DNA from 4 places in the Streptomyces sp. NPDC058457 genome. Region 2 is predicted to be linked to each of the others. Evidence: riboswitches for the same ligand, from Rfam matches in the RefSeq annotation. Region 2 holds a riboswitch; each other region holds the start of a gene.
What was found. Region 2 has a riboswitch for cyclic di-AMP ahead of ACFWPS_RS16470 (transglycosylase SLT domain-containing protein). Riboswitches for the same ligand answer to the same signal wherever they lie in the genome.
Positions count from the first base shown of each region.

Region 1: it holds a riboswitch for cyclic di-AMP, as region 2 does, so the genes downstream of both, ACFWPS_RS37765 (M23 family metallopeptidase) here and ACFWPS_RS16470 (transglycosylase SLT domain-containing protein) in region 2, are expected to answer to the same signal.
Region 3: it holds a riboswitch for cyclic di-AMP, as region 2 does, so the genes downstream of both, ACFWPS_RS39805 (M23 family metallopeptidase) here and ACFWPS_RS16470 (transglycosylase SLT domain-containing protein) in region 2, are expected to answer to the same signal.
Region 4: it holds a riboswitch for cyclic di-AMP, as region 2 does, so the genes downstream of both, ACFWPS_RS38395 (transglycosylase family protein) here and ACFWPS_RS16470 (transglycosylase SLT domain-containing protein) in region 2, are expected to answer to the same signal.

Region 1 covers NZ_JBHXLU010000067.1:22,197-24,390, reverse strand. The annotation lists gene ACFWPS_RS37770 (PP2C family protein-serine/threonine phosphatase) at 1-673, shown strand, start outside; cyclic di-AMP (ydaO/yuaA leader) riboswitch at 971-1,131, shown strand; gene ACFWPS_RS37765 (M23 family metallopeptidase) at 1,139-2,182, shown strand.
Region 2 covers NZ_JBHXLU010000017.1:46,138-48,331, reverse strand. The annotation lists gene ACFWPS_RS16475 (HAD family hydrolase) at 1-589, shown strand, start outside; gene ACFWPS_RS16470 (transglycosylase SLT domain-containing protein) at 608-1,096, opposite strand; cyclic di-AMP (ydaO/yuaA leader) riboswitch at 1,102-1,299, opposite strand; gene ACFWPS_RS16465 (polyprenyl synthetase family protein) at 2,137-2,194, shown strand, end outside.
Region 3 covers NZ_JBHXLU010000074.1:16,703-18,896, forward strand. The annotation lists gene ACFWPS_RS39805 (M23 family metallopeptidase) at 244-999, opposite strand; cyclic di-AMP (ydaO/yuaA leader) riboswitch at 1,012-1,175, opposite strand; gene ACFWPS_RS39810 (M16 family metallopeptidase) at 1,367-2,194, opposite strand, start outside.
Region 4 covers NZ_JBHXLU010000069.1:20,870-23,063, forward strand. The annotation lists gene eno (phosphopyruvate hydratase) at 1-260, opposite strand, end outside; gene ACFWPS_RS38395 (transglycosylase family protein) at 639-1,319, opposite strand; cyclic di-AMP (ydaO/yuaA leader) riboswitch at 1,324-1,498, opposite strand; gene ACFWPS_RS38400 (transglycosylase family protein) at 1,708-2,194, opposite strand, start outside.

The DNA.
Region 1 (2,194 bases), on a different contig from region 2:
CGAGATCGCCGCCCGCTACGAGGCGGCCCAGGAGGGCACCTTCATCGGCGGTGACCTGTACGCCGTCCAGGACACGCCGTACGGCGTGCGGCTGGTCGTCGGCGACGTGCGCGGCAAGGGCATGGGCGCGGTCGCCGCCGTCGCCGTGGTGATCGGCGCGTTCCGGGAGGCCGCCGAGCAGGAGGCCACGCTGGAGGCGGTGGCCGCGCGGCTGGAGCGGGCGCTGGCGCGTGAGGGCGTCCGGCGTGGCGGCATCGACGCCCACGAGGGGTTCACCACCGCCGTACTCGCCGAACTCCCGCACGGCGACGGCACGCTCCGGGTCGTCAACCGCGGTCATCCGCCGCCCCTGCTGCTGCACGGCGACGGCGAGGTGTGCCCGGTGCGGGCGCCGGAGTCCGCGCTGCCGCTCGGGATGGGCGAGCTGGGGGCGTGGCCCGACCGGGCGGCCGAGCACGTGTTCCCGAGCGGGGCCACGCTGCTGCTGCACACCGACGGCCTCTCCGAGGCCCGGGACGCGCACGGCCGGTTCTACGACCCCGAGCGACGGCTGTCCGGTCGTACCGTCACCGCCCCCGGCGCGCTGCTGGCCCGGCTCGCGGCCGAGGTGCGCCGGCACACTGGTGGCGGCATGACGGACGACATGGCGCTGCTCGCGGTGCGGCGGCCCTGAGCGCCTGCTCTGTGCGTCGGCCGTGTGCGTCGGCCGTGTGCGCCTGCCCAGTGCTGTGTCACACATCGTGTTCGGACGGCCGCCCTCCGCATCACAACTGAGTCACCATCAAAACCTGTGTGACTCCTGAGCTGAGCAGCGAGCACTGCCAACTCGACCGTTTTTGACCGATCGTGGCAGGTAAGTCCAAGCTTTGAAAGCTTAATGATCAAGACGAACGGCTTGGAATCTCATAGCTGGGTCTATTAACGTTCGATAACGCAGCGCGGTCGTCCCAGCCGTCACCCGCGACGGCTCCGTGCGCACGCGCCGAATCCCGCAAGGGAACCGGGGAACCACCACCTTGGGGTGAATCGCACGGCTACCGCCGGGTAGGAAACGGCCGGTATACGCGCGTAGGAGACCTTCCCGCTCCGAACCCGTCAGCTAACCCGGTAGGCGACGGAAGGAAAGGAGTACGCCCGCGTGGCGTCCAACCGGCCTGCTCCGACAGCCCCGTTCGTGCCCAGCCAGCGTCAACCCGACACCTTCGGCTACGGCAGCTACCGCACCGACGAGGGCCCCTGGGAGGAGTGGAACCCCACCGAGGAGTCCCTGGCCTCGGAGCGCGGCCGGCACCGGGTCGCCAAGCAGCGCGGCGGCGGGCTCGCCCGCAGCTCCACGGTTCTCGGCGTCGGCGTGATCGCCGCCGTCGGCGCGGGCGGCATGGCCAGCGCCAACACCGGCAAGCCGCCGGTCTCCATCTCCCTGCCCGACCTGCCGTCCTCCGTCGGCTCCCTGCTCGGCGAGGGCACCGGCCACCAGGCCACCCAGACCGCGCTCAGCAGCGTCACCACGACGACCGCCACCGACGGGGACTCCTCCGCGTCCTCCTCCGACGCCGGTGAGGCGCTGCGCAGCCGGATCATCGCCCAGGCCGCGCAGCAGCAGAACCAGCTCGACACCAAGGCCAGTGCCAAGGCGGTCGCCGCCGCCGACAAGGCGGTCGCCGACGCCGAGGCCAAGGCGGAGAAGGCGGCCGCCGCCAAGGCCGCCGACGCCAAGGAGAAGGCCGAGGCCTCCGCGAAGCAGAAGGCCGAGCAGGCCCGGCTCGCCGAGCTGGCCAAGCAGTACACGCTGCCCGTCGTCTCGTACACGATCACCGGTACCTTCGGCCAGGCCGGCTCCATGTGGTCCTCCGGCTACCACACCGGCCTCGACTTCGCCGCGCCCACCGGCACGCTGATCAAGGCCGTGCACAGTGGCACGGTCACCGAGGCGGGCTGGGCCGGCTCCTACGGCTACCGCACGATCATCACCCTCGACGACGGCACCGAGCTGTGGTTCTGCCACCAGTCCTCGATCGGCGTGAAGGTCGGCCAGAAGGTCTCCACGGGCGACGTCATCGGCCGCGTGGGCGCCACCGGCAACGTCACCGGCCCGCACCTCCACCTGGAGGTCCACCCGAACGGCCAGGCCACCGCCATCGACCCGATGACCTGGCTGCGCGGCAAGGGCCTCAACCCCTGACCCGGACCCCAC
Region 2 (2,194 bases):
GCAGGTGTACGACGCCGGCGCGGACCGGCTGCTGTGGTCGGTCACCCTGGACCGGGAGCTGGCGGAGACCGCGCTCGGCAAGATCGAGGCCGAGGTCGGCCAGGTGTACGCGGCGGTCGACCAGGACGGCGTGGACGGGCTCACGCTCATCGAGCCGGGCTATCTGATGCCCCACCCCACTCTGCCCGCGCTGCGCGTCGCTCGGCGTGACGACCTGTGGTGCGCGCCCATCAGCAAGGTGCTGCTGCGCCACCACACCCTGTCCGACGACGAACTGGCGACGACCGCCCGCTCGGTGGTCGGGTCGCTGGCGACGGTCACCATGTCGGGACCGGGGACCGTCGAACTCCAGCCCTGCGGGGTGACCAAGGCGACCGGGCTCGCGCTCGCGGCCGACCATCTTGGGCTGAGCCCCGGACAGGCCATCGCCTTCGGCGACATGCCCAACGACATCCCGATGTTCGAGTGGGCTGCCTACGGGGTGGCGATGGCCAACGCCCACCCCGAACTCAAGGCGCTGGCCGACGAGATCACCACGTCGAACGAGGACGACGGCATCGCCGTCGTCCTCGAAAGACTCTTCGACTGACGTGGCACGTCGGTCAGGTCAGTACGCGCCGTGGACGTTGTCGATCGAGCCGTACCGCGCGGCGGCGTAGTTGCAGGCGGCGGTGATGTTCGCGACCGGGTCGTAGATGTCGAACGACGTCCCGGCCACGTGGTAGGCGTTGAACGTCGGGTCGATGACCTGGAGCAGGCCCTTGGACGGGATGCCCTTGGCCGCGTTGGAGTCCCAGAGGTTGATGGCCCGCGGGTTGCCGGAGGACTCCCGCATCAGGTTGCGGTAGATGCCGTTGTAGGTGCCCGGGATTTTCTTCTCCCGCATGATCGCGAGCGACTCGCGGATCCAGCCGTCGAGGTTGTTCGGGTATCCGGCGAGGGTGGTCGAGGCCGTCGTGGTGGAGGACCCGGCGGCGGAGGCGGCGGTCGCCCCGATGAGCGGGAGGGCGAGGACGGCGGCGCCGGTGCCGGCGACGACGAGCGTGCGGATGATGCGGTTACGGCGGGGAGTGCGGTGCTGGGCGGCAGCAAGCATGGCGTTGTTCCTCTCCGTCGCCTGCGAGGTGAGCTGTCGGGTTCGGGCCCGGGGAGTGCCCGGCCGCAGCGCCCGAAGACGATGCGACTTCACCCCATAGCCGTTCCGGAACGACGTCTGTCCGTTGACGTCGGCCGCCCGGTCCGGCGACTTACCTGGGTCCCCCGCTCCTGCCGTGCGAATGAACTCGTCGATGGGTTACGACGGGCGGCGGCAGGATTCGGCGTCCGCCCGGCGAGCGGGAACGTATGCGAGGGCACATGTCCGGAACAAGTACCTGATTCATGCAACACGCCGATTGAGCTTGTAGTGAGGCGTATGGGGTACTTGATCCTTTGCAGCTGCCAACCCTCAACTGGCCCGCAGGGAAAGGGAAGGAAGGGTCGCCTTACGTGCCTTGCGCCACCTGGTGCGCGTGACCTACTTCACGAAATCGCAATAGCGGCAAATCGGGCATGAGGGATTCCTGGAATCCGCCTTTTTCCTGGTTCGACGGAAAACTCTTTCGTTTCTATTCGGATGGATTGCCCCAGTCGAGGGTGGTGGAGTGGGTGCTAATGTGCATGATTTAAACGAGTAGTCCGAATTGTCTGATCGGGTGCCTCTTCGGTGACCGGGCGTCGTCCCGTCGGTCAAGGGGGTGACGGTCGAGTGGGCGCCGATCGGGGGAATGCGGATCGAGGGGGCGCGGAGGTCGTCGTGCGCGGTCTCGCGGCGGGGGTACACCCGGGCAGGTGACGTCGGCCGGAGGGGGCGGGGCTGTTTCCGGGCGGCGGTCGGGTGGGAGGCTTGCCGCCGGTGTGTGACACGGCCTATGCCCTGGTTCGGGACAAGTGCCCGCACTTCCTGTTAAGTCAGTGGATGTCAGGTCGTATCGGCTGATCAAAAACATAACGGTCGTGATCCGATAGCGCCCGGGGTGTAACCGTGGGCGCTATCGGTGATCGAAACCCGACCGGATACGCTGACTTGAGTGAGGGCAGCGACCTATCGACAAACCGCGTAATCGCCAGTAGACACCAGCAGACAGGAGACCCCTCGTGACCGTCGTCGGGCCGTTCGGGCTGAGCGTGCGGGACCAGGCTCTGGAAGCCGATG
Region 3 (2,194 bases), on a different contig from region 2:
CAGGGGCCGGGGCTCCGGAAGATCTCGCGGGTTGCTTCCGCAGTGCTCTGCCGGGTTCGCCTTGGTGGTCGGGTGCGGGTGCGTGGGGGTTGCTCGCGCCCACGCGGCGGCAGCCGCAAATCGGAAACAGCCCCGCGCCCCTGAAGGGGCGCGGGGAACTGCGCGACCAGCCACGACGCACCCGCATCCCGCAAAGGGCGCTCGGCCCGTCGGTCTCGGTGCGGGGCCCGCGTCCGACTGCCGTCAGACGTTCACGCCGTGCTTGCGGAGGTAGGCGACCGGGTCGACGTCGGAGCCGTAGTCCGGGGTGGTGCGGGCCTCGAAGTGGAGGTGGGGGCCGGTGGTGTTGCCGGTCGCGCCGGAGAGGCCGATCTGCTGGCCCGGGGTGACCTTCTGGCCGACCGAGACGCCGATGGACGAGAGGTGGCCGTACTGGGTGTACATGCCGTCGGCCATCTTGATGACGATCTCGTTGCCGTACGCCCCGCCCCAACCGGTGGAGACGACCGTGCCGGTGCCGACGGCGTGTACGACCGTGCCGCTGGCGGCGTGGAAGTCGATGCCGGTGTGGGCGCCGGAGGACCACAGGGAGCCGCCGGTCTTGTAGCCGGTGGAGACGTAGGAGTCGCTGATCGGCGCGACGAAGGTGTTGAGGCGCTTGCGCTCGGCCTCGCGGGCGGCGCGTGCCTTGGCCGCGCGCTCCTTCCTGGCCTGCTCCGCGGCCTTCTTGCGGGCGGCCTCCTCGGCCGCCTTGCGCTCGGCGACGGCCTTCTGGGCGGCGGCCTGGGCGTCGATCTGCTCGGCGACGGAGTCGCTGATCGTGATGACCGGGGTGAGGCCGGTCTGCTCGACGGAGTTCTCGGCGGCGAGCGCCGGGGCGGCCGAGACGGTGCCGACGACACCCGTGGTGGTGAGGGCCGCGATACCGGCGGCCTGCGCGGTGGTGCGCTTCACCCGGCCGGGACGACGGTGCTTCCCGGAGGCGCACATGAACGCCATGTAGAGGCTGGTCCTTTCCTTCCCTCTCGCCTACCGGGTTAGCTGACGGGTTCGGAGCAGGAAGGTCTCCTACGGGCCCCCTCGCGACACGCGCGGGCGCCCGATTCACCCCAGGGACTGCATGGGTCCCCGGCTCCCCTGGCTCGCGCCGTACGGGGACTCGGCGATGACTGTCCGGTGCCGCGGATGCGGCGCACTGCCTGACGGACAGCCCGGAAGAACCTACGAGGCCGCTCGTCCCCCGCCCAAACGGAACGCCGTTTTTGTAGCGCATCCCACAGGGCAGACAGGCAACCTCCACCTCAATTCGGACATGCGAGAGCCCTGATGACCCGACGGTCACCAGGGCTCTTCACCCGCGTGTGCCCTACTCCGCGGCGACGACGGTGACTTCGCCGATCCCGAGGGCCTCGACGGGCTCCTTGATCTGCGCCGCGTCCCCGACGAGGACGGTCACCAGGCGGTCCACCGGGAAGGCGTTCACCACCGCCGCGGTGGCCTCCACCGTGCCGGTGGCGGCCAGTTGCCGGTACAGCGTCGCCTGGAAGTCGTCGGGCAGGTACTGCTCGACCTGGTCGGCCAGGGTGCCCGCGACGGCCGCCGCCGTCTCGTACTTGAGCGGCGCCACCCCGACGAGGTTCTGCACGGCCACGTCGCGCTCGGCGTCCGTGAGGCCGTCGGCGGCGAGCGTGCGCAGCACCGTCCACAGGTCCGTCAGGGCCGGACCGGTGTTCGGGGTGTCCACGGAGCCGCTGATGGCGAGCATCGAGACACCGGTGCCGTCGGGGGCGGACCGCAGCACCTGCCCGAACGAGCGGACGCCGTAGGTGTAGCCCTTCTCCTCGCGCAGGACGCGGTCCAGGCGGGAGGTGAGGGTGCCGCCCAGGCAGTAGGTGCCGAGCACCTGGGCGGGCCAGACACGGTCGTGCCGGTCGGAGCCGACGCGGCCGATGAGCAACTGGGTCTGAACGGCGCCCGGGCGGTCCACGATGACGACCCGGCCGGTGTCGTCGGCGGTCACGGACGGGACCGGGCGGGGCTGCCCGGTGGCGGCGCGCCAGGCGCCGAGGGTCTCGCCGAGCAGCTCGTCCAGGTCGATGCCGGTCAGGTCGCCGACGACGACCGCGGTGGCCGTGGCGGGGCGGACGTGCCGGTCGTAGAAGGCACGCACGGCGGCCGCGTCGATCTTCTCGAC
Region 4 (2,194 bases), on a different contig from region 2:
GTGGCGTCGTAGCCGACCAGCTCCGGGCCGATCTGCTCGATGACGGCGAGGACGGCCTTCTCGACACCCTTGCCCAGGTAGCGGTTGGGGTCACCGTCACGGAGCTCGATGGCCTCGAAGGCACCGGTGGAGGCGCCGGACGGAACGGCGGCACGACCCGTGCTGCCGTCGTCGAGGCCGACCTCGACCTCGACCGTGGGGTTGCCTCGGGAGTCCAGGATTTCCCGGGCTACGACGACGTCGATGGACGGCACGAGCATCTCCTTCTTGGGATGTGACGCTGGTTGTGCGGGGCGCACGCGGGCCTTGCCGGCCCTTGCTCAGCCTTGCGACTAGAGCCTAACCGTCCCAGGGCCGTCGGCCGGCACGACCGACCGACCCGTGGACACACAGACGGTACTCATTGTTCACGTGCGGAACAAAGGGGGTCCCGATGAAGAACGGGAGAAGAGCGGGCCAAGAAGGTGACGGCAAAGAGAAACCCCGCCCCGGTGCGTACGGGGGAAAACGCACCGAGGCGGGGGCCCGTGGGGACGGGGGTGGCCCTCACGTGGTCTCCACTATGGGGACCACGGCTGTGTGGGCGCTGTGGTTCAGCTGGGCGCCTCCAGTGCTTACGGCGGCCGCCCCGCGTCCTGCTACTTCAGGTGCAGCTGCTGACCCGGGTAGATGAAGTCGGCGTCGGCGACGATGTCCTTGTTCAGCTTGAACAGCGCCGGCCAGCCACCCTTGACCTTGTGCTTCTCGGCGATCGAGCTGAGGGTGTCACCCTTGACGACCTTGTACTCGCCGTCGCCCTTCTTGACCTTCTTGCCGGCCGGGGTGGTGACGGTCTTGGTCGCGGCCGGACGCTCGGCGGAGCGGGAGGCGGCCTGCGTGTCGGTCGACCGGGTGGTCGTGCCGGCGCTGCTGCTCGACGAGGAGCCGGCGCTGCTGCCGGTGTAGGCGGCGCTGGACAGGCCCGTGCCGCAGACCGGCCAGGCACCCTTGCCCTGTGCGGCGAGCACCTTCTCGGCGATCTGGATCTGCTGCGCCTTGGTGGCCTGGTTGGCCTGCGCGGCGTACTGCGTGCCGCCGTACGCGGCCCAGGTGGAGGCGGAGAACTGCAGACCGCCGTAGTAGCCGTTGCCGGTGTTGATGGCCCAGTTGCCGCCGGACTCGCACTGGGCGACGGCGTCCCACTCGGAGGCGGTGGCGGCGGAAGCGCTGCCGGCCGCCATCAGCGGGGCAGCGACGGCGATGCCGGTGACACCGGCGACAGCGATGGCGCGGACGGCCTTGGACGGACGACGGTGCTTGCCCTTGCCGGAAAACAGCATGGATCGATCCCCTCACCGACGCCTGCGAGGTGAGCTGTCGGGTTCGGGCCGGTTGAGTTGCCCGGCCGCACACCCGTGTGTCGGTGCGCGGCTTCACCCCGAGCCGGATCGGCAGTCTCGACTACCGGTCCCGGCACTTACCTTGGGTCCCCCGCTCCTGCCTACGGCGCTTGACGCGTCGACTGTTCCCGGACGGCCGCTGGCAGGACTCGGCGTTGCGACGGCCGGGGCTCGTGGTGACGAGCGGCCTTGACCGTAAACAGGGCATCAGGTGAATTTCAAAGATGATCAGGGCTTCTGAGACTCATCCCACACTTTCACCAAACCGGACATTTAACTTCTAATCAGGGCGGCCAGGGGACGCCAACTCCCGCCACCTTTCGTCCGTTTAGCTACCGAGTTTCAGGGTCTGACCGGCGCTGATGTCGTTGGGGTCGGCACCGATGGCCGCCTCGTTCGCGGCATAGAGCGCACGCCATCCGCCGTCGAGGTCAAGGGAGTCGGCGATGGAGGCGAGGGTGTCGCCGGCGCGGACGGTGTAGGTGCCGCTGTCATGGGAGGCGTGGCGGCCGGAGGAGGTGGCACTCTGACCGTTTGTCACGCTTTCGTCCGCCGAGCCGCCCCGATGCTTGCCGGCGCTGCTGACGGCCCCCGTGTCGACCAGACTCCAAGAGCCTTCAGCCTGCCCCGAATTGTCCGAGTCGTCGGTCTCGGGGACAACGGGATTCCCACTCGCCTTCGAGGTACCCGAGCCAGAAGATTCCGACTTGTCCGTCTTGGTGGATTTGCTGGGAGTGTCCGTCTTGGAGTCACCGCTCGCACTCGGGGAGGGAGTGGCGGAGTCACCCCCGGAGTCCGCGGCGCCCGAGGAGGAG